Regions from separate parts of the Aerococcus tenax genome, predicted to be linked through region 2. Evidence: riboswitches for the same ligand, from Rfam matches in the RefSeq annotation. Region 2 holds a riboswitch; the other holds the start of a gene.
What was found. Region 2 has a riboswitch for thiamine pyrophosphate ahead of DBT50_RS00330 (hydroxyethylthiazole kinase). Riboswitches for the same ligand answer to the same signal wherever they lie in the genome.

Region 1: it holds a riboswitch for thiamine pyrophosphate, as region 2 does, so the genes downstream of both, DBT50_RS02555 (LuxE/PaaK family acyltransferase) here and DBT50_RS00330 (hydroxyethylthiazole kinase) in region 2, are expected to answer to the same signal.

The regions. Positions count from the first base shown of each region.
Region 1 covers NZ_CP127382.2:566,478-572,333, reverse strand. The annotation lists gene DBT50_RS02565 (SDR family oxidoreductase) at 1-540, opposite strand, end outside; gene DBT50_RS02560 (acyl-CoA reductase) at 560-1,978, opposite strand; gene DBT50_RS02555 (LuxE/PaaK family acyltransferase) at 1,971-3,008, opposite strand; TPP riboswitch at 3,070-3,155, opposite strand; gene rpmG (50S ribosomal protein L33) at 3,550-3,705, opposite strand; gene DBT50_RS02545 (penicillin-binding transpeptidase domain-containing protein) at 3,814-5,856, opposite strand, start outside.
Region 2 covers NZ_CP127382.2:59,257-65,112, reverse strand. The annotation lists gene thiD (bifunctional hydroxymethylpyrimidine kinase/phosphomethylpyrimidine kinase) at 1-1,001, opposite strand, end outside; gene DBT50_RS00330 (hydroxyethylthiazole kinase) at 988-1,827, opposite strand; TPP riboswitch at 1,986-2,084, opposite strand; gene apf (aggregation-promoting factor) at 2,230-2,928, opposite strand; gene nadC (carboxylating nicotinate-nucleotide diphosphorylase) at 3,244-4,119, opposite strand; gene DBT50_RS00315 (hypothetical protein) at 4,403-4,984, shown strand; tRNA gene DBT50_RS00310 (tRNA-Gln) at 5,169-5,240, opposite strand; tRNA gene DBT50_RS00305 (tRNA-Tyr) at 5,254-5,334, opposite strand; gene cdaA (diadenylate cyclase CdaA) at 5,566-5,856, shown strand, end outside.

The sequences.
Region 1 (5,856 bases), 510 kb from region 2:
GACACCTAAGTCCTTAGCCATGCTTTTCGTATAGCCAACAATGCCGGCCTTAGTAGTGATGTAATCCGCATAGGGGACAACAGGATCAGCAACCAAATTAGATACCATATTGATGATACTGCCTGAATTATTTTCCATCATAGTATCTAAAACCGCTTGGGTGAGTAGATAAGTTGATTTTAAGCCCCCTTTAAGCTGCCTTTCATAGTCTTCCCAAGAAAGCTGCCAAACTTTCTTCCTTTTCTCGGCATCGAATTGAAAAGGAGAAAAGACATTATTTACTAAAACGTCAAGACGACCGAAATTATCTAATGCTTTTTTAACAACCTGATGGACTCCTTCTTGCCTTGTAACATCTCCCTTAGCGAGAATAGCTTGAACACCTTGAGAGGTACAATATTCTGCCACCGCTTTTGCATGATCTTCACTTTTGCGATAATTAATGACGACATTAGCGCCTGCTTTTGCAAAAGCTTTTGCAATTCCGGCCCCAATCCCTCGACTTGATCCACTAATTAAAACAACTTTTCCAGCCAGCAAATTACTCACTCCTTCATTTCTAATCTCTATAGGAATTCCAGCGTTCAGAATCTCTAAGAGAAGCAGAGTCAATATCTACTATTCGAACTAATTCTCTTAGTAGGGAATAACCATCAGAATTCCAAGCTGAATGGACTTGCATCATCGCAGATAGACTCGTTACGCGAGTAACCCCTAATTTTCCCCAATGGTTAGCCATTTTAAATAAACTTTCTGTAGGAGCTGCTACCCCTACGCTCTGTAAAATGGATAATTTATTCACTAGTAAATTATCAATATCCTCCCATTGATCTACAGCAATCACTTGTATCACGCGAGACAAAGGCGAAGGACTGAAAGTCAATGCTTGGCTATAAGTCACTAACCACTTCTCAGGATGAGCTGGGAAGATCTCACACCCTCCCTGCCATTCGATTTTTTCGCGCCACTGAGATCGTAAGTAAGCTTCTTCGAGCGATAACTTTCTGAGTGGATAACGATTTTCATAAGCTCTTAATTCTCCTGCTAACATGAGGGCAAACTCCCTGGGAGAAACTTGACCTCCTCCTTCCACAAAATAAATCTGAGGGGAATAGCATCCTTGTTGATCATAATAAACGACTGCTTTAGCTGCTTCATGGACGATATGATTTACTTTTTCAGCATTTAATACTTGATGATGAATAAGTCCAAAACTCAATTTATTGCCAAAAGCAATGAAATGACTTGTTGGTGACAGCTTGGCTTGAATAGCTGCCATAGTTTGATTATTTCCATAAGCAAGGACACAATCAGAAGAATCAATTAAGGTTTGCTCACGCTCCTTATCTCCTCCCTGCCAGGAAAGGATTGCTAATTTATTAGCCAATTTAGGCTCAATTCGAATCAGTAATTGACAAAATAAGCCAATAAAACTCGGTTCACTAGAAGATACTTTTCCAATTAGCTTCCCTTTCACTAATAAATTAGCGACCAAACTCCATAAGGGTAAGGCAGGCACATTTCCTGCCCATATATGCGCACACAATTGAGGGGCAAAAGCGCGACTATATCCTCCATGTATTCTGGGCACAAATTCTTCTAAAATATTAGGATTTTCAAAATTTTCAGCTAGCCAGCGCCTTAACTCATGTTGCCTAAAATTCAATAAAAATTTAGTTAAAGCTAAGCGTAGAATTTCTGAATCATAGCCGGTAACAATAGGAAGTATTTTTTCATATTTCTTTCTAAGAGAATTCTGGCGATCTAATAAACAAAGGATCGCCTTATCGATAGCTACTACGGTTTCTGTTAAACTAATTTCAGAAGTATCATTTTTCATGCGTTCTATCATTATTTTTAACTGTTCAACATTAGGAGCTGGGACTTGGATCCGTATTGAATCAAATATCAGTTCACGGTTTTCAATAGCAAGGTCATTTACTATAGGCGGCAAATAGCCACAGTTTATGTCAATCATGGTGACCCTCTAACCAATCTTTAGCTGCTATCGAGCAGCCCTTAGGCTCTCCATTTTTTACTCGTCCCAATAATTCAAACCCTTCTCCATGGTCAATGGCTAAGTCCCCTGTTTGAATAGCAGGGACAGAATTAATATTTGCTAAATCAATATGAACGAGTAAACCTGGTTTCCCTTGCTCAACCTCTAGACCCGTCGCGGGGTCAATAATTTTGTATTTTATCCAATGTGGCCCTCGTTTTAATAGCACTTTATCAAAAGCAAACTGGGTATAATATTCTGTGGATAATTCTGTCATACCATACATATTCACTGGATTTGTTCTTACCGGAAAAACCGAAAGCAGCTTTTGATAAAAAGTATCTAGCTGATAAACCTTAGAAAAATTTTTGAACCCACCCGTATCAAATAATAGACTATCCGGATGGATCGGAAGCACTTCTCCTTGGCTTAAAGCTTCAAACAAGTGTACGAAACTATAGCTAGCTCCTAAAATAATTACTGGTTGCTTTTGATGCGCTATTAGCCATTCTTTTAAAGCAGCGACTTCTAGGCCTTTCTCAGTGATAAAATGCATGGAATCCGGCTGACCATTAGCCTTCAATATTTCTAAATAGTGAGCCAGTGAAGAATTAGGCATCTCTTCTTCATTAGGAAAAAGAATTGCCGTAGGTAAACATTGATCAGTGACATACTGCTTGAAACCTAACAAGGCAGACAAATCATAAATTCCTAGATCTTTATGATAGTGTTTTCCACTGATTCCTGTCGTCGTCCCGCTTGTCATAAATATACGCGAACATTGTTCATGTGGTGTTGCACTCAGAAATGCATTTTTAAAGGCGTCGGTTGACACTGCCGGGATGTCCTTCCAATGACGCACTTGTCTTATCCCTACAGCTCTTCTTTGACAGAATTGCTGATAATCTTGATTATGTTTATATAAATATTCAAATAAAAGTAGAGCCATATCATTAAAATTTTCTTTTTCTTCGGGATGCTCTATAAAATGTTTAATAATCTTTTTCATTTTTCCCTCCTACAAAATAAAAAGGCCACTATCCTCTTGAGTTCAAGACGACAGTAGCCTTCTCCCGTTGAATAGATTTCCCTACGCAATAACTTGATCAGGTTCTACGGGTATATTCTCAGCCATCCGGCACCCCGAATCTCAATTCACATAGATTTTATCATAGCGCTTACATAGCATCAATATGTAAGGTTTTTTTTAATGATTTCATAAAAAATGACTTGTAAGGAGGAAAGTGTGCTAAAAGTAAAAAAGCCCTGATATTCATGAAGGAATTATGTGCGATAGACTTTCGATTGCCTTCCATAGTTAATTCAACTAGCTCAGGTCAGATTTTTGCAAGCTATTTCGATTAGAAAGCTTTTAAAAAGAGGCTGGAAAGTTTTCCAGCCTCTTTTCACTATATTAATGTCTAAAAAGAAAATGTCATTCTAAAAGCAATCTCAGCCTTAACTGAATAAGAGCTTCCAACGAATATCAGCAAATCGAGCAATAGTCTGAAGACTATCGGCACATTCTCTTTTTAGCAATAGAAATATTTCTATTTTTTAACTTCTCTAAATAAGCATACTTTACGTAATTTTGGACTATATTTTTTTAATTCGATACGGTCAGGGTTGTTACGACGATTTTTTTCTGTTAAGTAAATGCGTTCGCCCTTAAGTTCCGTATTTTCTAAAAGAATGTTAATACGCATTATTTTCCCTCCATCAGATCAATAATTTATCATAGATTTTTAATCATACCTTAAAAGTCTACCATAGTTCTCAGTGCTTTTCAAACTTTTTATAAAAATGCCCTTTAATTATTTTTTATGGTAATAGGCATCCAAGACTTTATGTCCAATAACTTCTGCTGTCTTATCATAAGCTGAGGCACTAATTTCAGGAATGACTACCGATAAGGCAATCTTAGGTTGTTCGTAAGGCGCGTAAGAAACAAAGGTCGAGTTAATTATCCCTTCGGTCCCTGTTTCCGCCGTACCAGTTTTAGCAGCAATAGTCACCGGGAAGCCTCTAAATTCATTATATGAGAGACCTTGCGGATGGTTGGCTGCTGACCAGAAACCTTGTTGAATTCGTCCCAGTTCTTCTGGACTTAATTGTACGGCATTCAACAATTTAGGTTGGTTTTGATAAACCACTTGAGGGGTGTCAGACTCATGCTCACCATTTTCTCTGAGCACTTGTTTAAGCACATGGCTGGCATAGCGTTTACCACCGTTAGCGATAGTTGCGACATATTGGTTCAATTGCATGGGCGTATAGGTATCATATTGACCAAAAGCCAAGTCAATATAGTTACCAGGGTTACCCCCTTCACCTTCCAGACCAGTCACTTCATTTTGTAGGTCAATACCGGTCGAGCTTCCTAAACCAAATTGATGGTAAAAATTACGCAACTTATTACCCGTTTCTGGATCTAAACCAGCCAAGGACATCCCTGCTTCATAGTTGGGTAAGCCCCCGATAGCCATGGCAGTCCGGATCATATAGACATTGGAAGACCTTGCCAGAGCCATGACATCATTAATAGGAACGGGGCTAGTATTGTGGGCTGCCCACCAGGAAGCCTTCCTTGGTGTCCCAGTAAAGTAAAGCGGTTGGTCAATAAAGATATTTTCTTGACCCGGTTTTAAGACGCCATAATGGTAACCGGCCCCAACTGTGGCTCCTTTGACTGTAGATCCCATGGTAAAGGATGAATTAATAGTTCCCAGGGCGTCGTCAATGATTTCGCCATGTTCATTGCGGTATTTACCAGCCATGGCCAGGATCTCCCCATTATTAGGGTCACTGGCTACCACATAGATGGAATTATTTTTACCGGTACTTGACCCGTGCAAGTAGCCTTCCAAAATTTCTTCAATTTTCTTTTGAAAATCAGTATCAATGGTCAGTTGAACGGTATTTCCCATGGAGCCAGGATATGCCTTGTCGGTTCTAACGACCTCGCCTCTTTGGTTAATTTCAGTTTCGTACTTGGTCTTGGCGCCGTGCAGGATATCTTCATGCATGGCTTCCAGGTAAGACTTACCGACCCGGTCATTGCGGGCATAACCTTGGGCCAGGTAGTATTCAGCCTTATCACTCGGCAATCCTTCTTCTTCAGAAGTCACGCTACCGATTACTGAACGGAGTAAATCTTTTTGTGGATATTCTCTGCGCCAATCCATGGTGGTATTGACCCCAGGCATTTCATTACTATGCTCACTGACCAGGGCAATTTCTTCATTGCTGACATCCTTGTTTTTAATCAAGGTTGGTGTGAGGGCGTAGGCCCCATTCATGCGCTTATAAATCAGAACCGCTTCGAGATCATCCCCAGAAAAATTGATATCCTCTTCAGAGACGTAGGATAATTGCTTCTCATAAAGTTCACTATCCCTTAGCCGCAAGTCTTCTTCTGACATCCGCTCATTTAATCGGTCTTGATTGCTGGCAATCCAATAATCCTTTCGGTCTCGTTCAGTAACTTCTTCAGTATCTAAATGAATAAAACTAGCTAATTTCCGGGCAGTCTTGGCCATATCTTCCCCCGTGACATTGGGGCCTCGGGTGTAATTAATGGCTTGGAGTCCCTCGTTATCCACCAACATCTTATGGTTACGGTCCACAATATAACCTCTAGGAACACTTTCTTCAGACATATTCTTTTCAGTCATATGGACCAGTTCTTGGAAGGCTTGACCATTAACAACCTGTAAGTAGCCTAAGCGGAAGATAAGCAGGGCAAATAAAATAAATACAATATAAAGTAAAATGTTTAGCCGATTCAGGTAATTATGCCAATGGGGCGATTTCCGCCGTAAAGTCTTGGAATTAACCTGGGCTTGTTTTTCTCTCCC
Region 2 (5,856 bases):
ACCGCTTGGTCTTGGATCAAGTTGGACCCGCTCGTTGCGACCATGACCGGGTCTACTACGACATATTTAGCCTGATAGTTTTTAAGGGCTTTGGCGATTTCCTCTACTAATTCCACTTGGGAGACCATGCCAATCTTGACACTAGCCGGAGGGATATCCTCAAAAACAGCCTGGAGTTGGCTAGCCAAGGCCTCGGGACTGAGGTCATAGACCCCGGTCACACCCCTAGTATTTTGGGCGGTCACTGAAGTAATAGCACTCATGCCAAAGACTCCATTGGCCTGCATGGTCTTGAGGTCCGCTTGAATACCCGCTCCCCCACTGGAATCTGAGCCGGCAATGGTAAGGACGGCTTGGAGTTTAAAAAGCTTTTCAGCAGCTTTACGGATTTCTTGAGTCGCTTGGTAGGGGTTTTCCGCCTTAAACAAAGCAGAAATCAGAGCCACCCCGGCCAGCCCCTGGTCCCGTAAATTGGCCATATTATCTAAGTTAATCCCACCAATGCCTACAATGGGAATATTCACCCCTTGGGCAATAGCTCGCAAGGTGGTCAGACTAGTGCCTTGGGCATTGGCCTTAGACTGGGTCGGATAGAGGGCGCCAACTCCCAAGTAGTCTGCACCAGCCGCCTGGGCTTTTAGAGCGGCATCCAAACTTTTAGCCGAAGCCCCGATAATTTTTTCCGGGCCGAGCAGTTGTCTAGCCTGGTCGACTGGCAGGTCATCTTCTCCAACATGGAGGCCGTCAGCATCTACCGCCAGGGCCAGTTCATAATCATCATCAATAATAAAGGGGACACCTGCTTCTTGGCAGAGGGCTTTAATTTTTTTAGTTAGATCCAGCTTCTCCTCTTGGTCTTTAAAGGGATGGTCCTTTAAACGTAACTGTAAAATCGTCGCCCCACCTGCTAAGACCTCTTTGACTTGCTGGATTAATTCGTCATGATCAAAACGGTCGGGCGTAATGGCATAGACCAATAAATCATTTTTATTGAATGTCATACTTGGCTCTCCTTTCTAATTCTTTGGCCTCTAATAAGAAGACCTGGTCAATCACCCGGTTGGAATAAGTGGCATTGCCCTCATAAGGCTGGAGCACTTGAGCAGCGATTTCTCCCGCCACCCCATAGCTAATCATAGCTGCTGTAGCTAGGTAAAAAGAATCCTCATCCGGATTACCGGCTAAAAAACTGGCTAAGACGCCGCTTAACTGGCAACCTGATCCCGTATAAGAAGCCATCCAGGGGTGACCATTTTCAATGACTGCCAGCCGTTCGCCATCAGTCACTAAGTCAATCGGACCTGACATGGCTAGGATAATTCCTTTTTCTAGGGCATAAGCTTTAAAGGCCGGGGCAAAATCAGCCAGGTTAGCCAAGGTCACCTCGTCTCCAGGACCCAGGTCAACCCCAGATCCTTGGCTTTTTTCAAAGAGGAGGCTTCGAATTTCCGAAGCATTCCCCTTTACCGCGCTTACTAGATCCCGGTCAATCAGATCTTGACAGAGCTTTAATTTAGACGGCATAGCTGAAACCCCCACTGGATCTAAGACCACGGGATGGTAGTCATTTTTCGCTATGGCGGCGAGGTCCAACAATTCCTGATTAGGTCTGGGACTAGCGGCATTCAATAGCAAAAGGTCAGCTGTCTTGACCACATCCTGACTATTAGGTAAGTTATCGGTCATCACGGGACGCCCGCCACTGGCCAAAATCACATTGGCCACATCATGGATAGTGACATAATTATTTAAAACTTGGATCAGCGGGGCTTTCTCCTTGACCTGCTGACTATATTTCGCAAAGGGAATGCTTGTTTTTTTAGACATTGACTCATCTCTCTTATTCTGTTTAGATTACACATTTTCTCTGCAGGTCTTTTACTTCTAGACAGAAAAAAAGCCCTGCAAAGTATACTCCACTTCGTGTACTTTGCAGGACTTCTTATCGTTAGGCTTTAGCAAAAGCTTGGCTGTGCCTTATAACGATATTTGAATTCTCACATCCCTACGCAAGTCTTAACTTTCTCAGGTTCAAAGAGTCCAGGTTTCCACCTATCTCAGCAAAAGCACCTCTTGTGAGTACTTTCTAACTATAGCAGAAACCGCTTACCTATTCAAGGCGAAGCGCTTAAACTCCTTATGAAAGCTGAGATAAATAAAAAAACTCCAGCCCAGTGAGCCGGAGTTAATGGTTTCGTCCTTTGGTGTGACTGTTACACTCTTTTTATCTTAGTACCAACCGTTAGCGTTCCAGAATGCTAAAGCGTTGTCCCATGAACCGTAACGACCGGCTACGTATTGGTCAGCCACACGTTCTTGGTTAGCTGGGGAGTAGTCACCGTTTAAGTAAGAAGCGCTTAATTGGTAACGTCCGATGTATTGGCCGTTAGTTGCTGAGTATGAACCACCAGATTCACGTTGAGCAATGATTTCTTTAGCGGATGAAGAAGAACCAGTGTAAGCGCTTTGTGCTGGAGCTGGAGCTGGTGCAGGTGCTGGAGCAGCAGCTGGTGCAGCTTGAACAGTTGCTGGTGCTTGGTAAGTTTGACCAGCAGTTTCATCAACGGTGTAAACTTGAGCTGCTTGACCTTGTTTTTCTACTTCAACTTCATTAACCTTACCTGATTGGTCAGATTTGAAGGTTAATTTAGTTCCTGGAAAGATTAAGTTAGCATTTTCGATGTTGTTGATTTCAGCTAATTCTTTGGTGTTCACATCTGCTGCTTGAGCAATAGCGTTTAAGGTGTCACCAGATTTAATGACATAAACTTTTTCGTTGTCATCTAATTTTTGGAAGTCAGCTTTGATTTCTTCAACTGAACGTGCTTGCCATTCAGCTGCGTGTGCTTCAGTCGTTTCCCCAGCAGCAAAACTTACTAAGGCTGATAAAGCGATTGAGGTACCTACTAAAACTTTCTTCATATTCATGTGTAATAAAAATCCTTTCTTCTATGCAAAGTTCATTCTTTTTTCTATTTAATATGATTAAGCATCTTAATCATTCAGATTCATTTTTATCTCTCAACGAGGTCTTTCCCTCGTCGACATGAAATATACTATCATGGCTTCCAGACGAAGAAAAGGGATTTTCTGACTTGTTAAGGCCCTTTAATTACTTTGACATTTTAAAAGGATTTTCTGAAACATTTCTGTCGCCTTGTAACCTTGCTGTAACAAAAGTCAGGGCAAAACTTGAGCTATGAGTAGTAGAAATCAAAGATTTCTGCCTCAGGAGGCCCAGACCTACTTCCTCACTTTCAAATGTTTGAGGGACAAATCTAAGATTCCGGCCGAATGGGTAATGGCCCCACTAGAGATATAGTCAATGGCTAGGTCCTTATAATCTGTGACATTGTCCCAGGTAAAGTTGCCTGAAGCTTCTATAATCGCTTGGCCGTTAATGATCGCAATGGCTTCCCCCATGGTGTCATGGTCCATATTATCGAGCATAATAATATCAGCTCCAGCCTCCACTGCCGCTCTGACCATGTCCAAGTCCTCGACTTCAATTTCAATCTTCTTCACAAAAGGGGCATAGGCCTTAGCCGCTTGGATGGCTTCTTTGACCCCACCGGCAGCAGCAACATGGTTATCCTTGAGCATAATTTGGTCAGATAGAGAGTAACGGTGGTTATAGCCGCCCCCTACCCGGACTGCATATTTTTCCAAGGGGCGGTAGGCTGGGGTAGTTTTACGGGTATCCAGTAACTTTATCCCACTGCCTTCTAAGGCATCTACAAAACGACGGGTAGCCGTAGCAATCCCACTCATTCTTTGAAGGAAGTTAAGGGCAATCCGTTCGCCACTTAAGAGGGTATTGACGGAGGCCTTGATCACCATCAGGGTCTCTTGCTTAGCTACGCGGTCACCATCTCGGACCAGACTCTCAAATTGAACTTCAGGGTCCAAATGTAAGAAAACCCGCTTGAAGAGATCCAAACCACAAATCACTCCCGCTTGCTTAGCTAAGAGCTCTACCTGGGCTGCTTGCCCCTGGTAAATAGCATTGGTCGACAGGTCTTCATAAGGAATATCTTCCTTAAAAGCGAGGGTAATTAATTCATCAATAATATCTTGGTTCAGATTTATAAAATTAGACACTTGTTTTGGATTAGCCATCACTAAACCGCCTCCTCATTTTTTCTATTCTGATTCTCTGACTAGCCGCTTTCAGCCAGCCAAAGGGACTGACTTTCCTGATCTTAAAAAGCCCAAGAAAGCTGATACTGTTTTTACTATCATACCATAAGCCAAGGCAGCAAAACCCTAGCCTTATGCGAAAAGTGATCAATTTAGACAGACTTGACAAAAATAAAGGCTAAGCTTATGATAATTTTAAATTTTTATCATTATTTGGTTTTATATCGATTATATTAGGACTCATTCTTCAAGGAGGATTACAATGAAAGAAAGTATTTCAGTTAGCAAAAAAAATACGGGCAAAATGACTACCGTAGCCTTACTAACAGCCATCGGTATCATTATCCCTATGATTAGTCCCATTAAAATCGCTTTTGGTCCCTTTTCCTGGACCCTGGGCTCTCATATCGCCATTGATATGGCACTCTTTATTTCACCAGCCTCAGCCGCATTTGTGGCCCTAGCGACCTCATTTGGTTTCTTGATGGCAGGTTTTCCCTTACCAGTGGTCTTCCGGGCGGTTTCCCACCTCTTATTTACCCTAGTGGGTGCCTATACTCTGCAACGGTCCAATGAATTTGTCTTGAACCCTTGGAAAAGAACCCTCTTTAACGCTGGGATTAACAGCTTACACGGTCTGGGGGAAATGATCGTTATCCATTGCTTTGTAACCGCCGGATTAACCAGTTTGGATGGCCAATACGGTTACTGGGCCTCCCTCTTCATTCTCTTCGGTGTATCGTCACTCTTCCATGGGATGATGGACTTTGAATTGGGTTACCTCTTCCTCAAGTACCTCAACAAGCACCTACCTTATAAATTCCCCCGTTTTCCAATCAAATAACACAAAAACTCCCTCAGTTCTTTCTGGTATGCTCCCCTTAAAGTAGACACTTGAAAAAGTAAAACTACTTTAGGGGGAGTTTTTTGTGCTTATTCAGGAATTACTATCGCTGAGCATGCCTTCTCTCCGTCAACTGAAAGTCAAAAAAAAAAGAGACTGCACGTACTCGTACAGTCTCACTTAACTGGGGTAGCTGGATTCGAACCAACGCATGACAGAGTCAAAGTCTGTTGCCTTACCGCTTGGCGATACCCCAATATGATTAGAAATGGAGGGAAGAGGATTCGAACCTCTGAACCCGAAGGAACGGATTTACAGTCCGCTGCGTTTGGCCGCTTCGCTATCCCTCCAAATCAGTACTCAATTAATATACCACTATTTCCCTATAAAATGCAAGGGTTATTGGCGATTTTTTTCATTTATCATAAATTTTTCGCGCTTTTGCTAGCTTTTAAGGCAGAAGGCCTCACTCTATTCTCTCCCCACTATCCATAATTTAAGAAAGACCTAAAGCCTGGTCAGACAGTGTCTATGGTATACTTATTAATGAATTTAAAACATCACTAATAGGAGGGAAAACGATGGATTGGGAATCAATTTTCAGCTGGTCACATGCCTTTGACCTGATCGATATCTTGATTGTTTGGCTCATCATCTATCAGTTGCTCAAGTTAATCCGGGGCACGCGGGCGGTCAATATCTTTAATGGCATCATTATCTTTTTACTTTTTAAAATGGTTTCGACCGTCTTTCAATTAGAAACCATCGACTGGATCATGAATAGTATTATCCAGTGGTCAGTCATCGGGATTATCATTATTTTCCAACCGGAAATTAGAAACGGCCTCGACCATCTCGGCCAAAGCTTACGA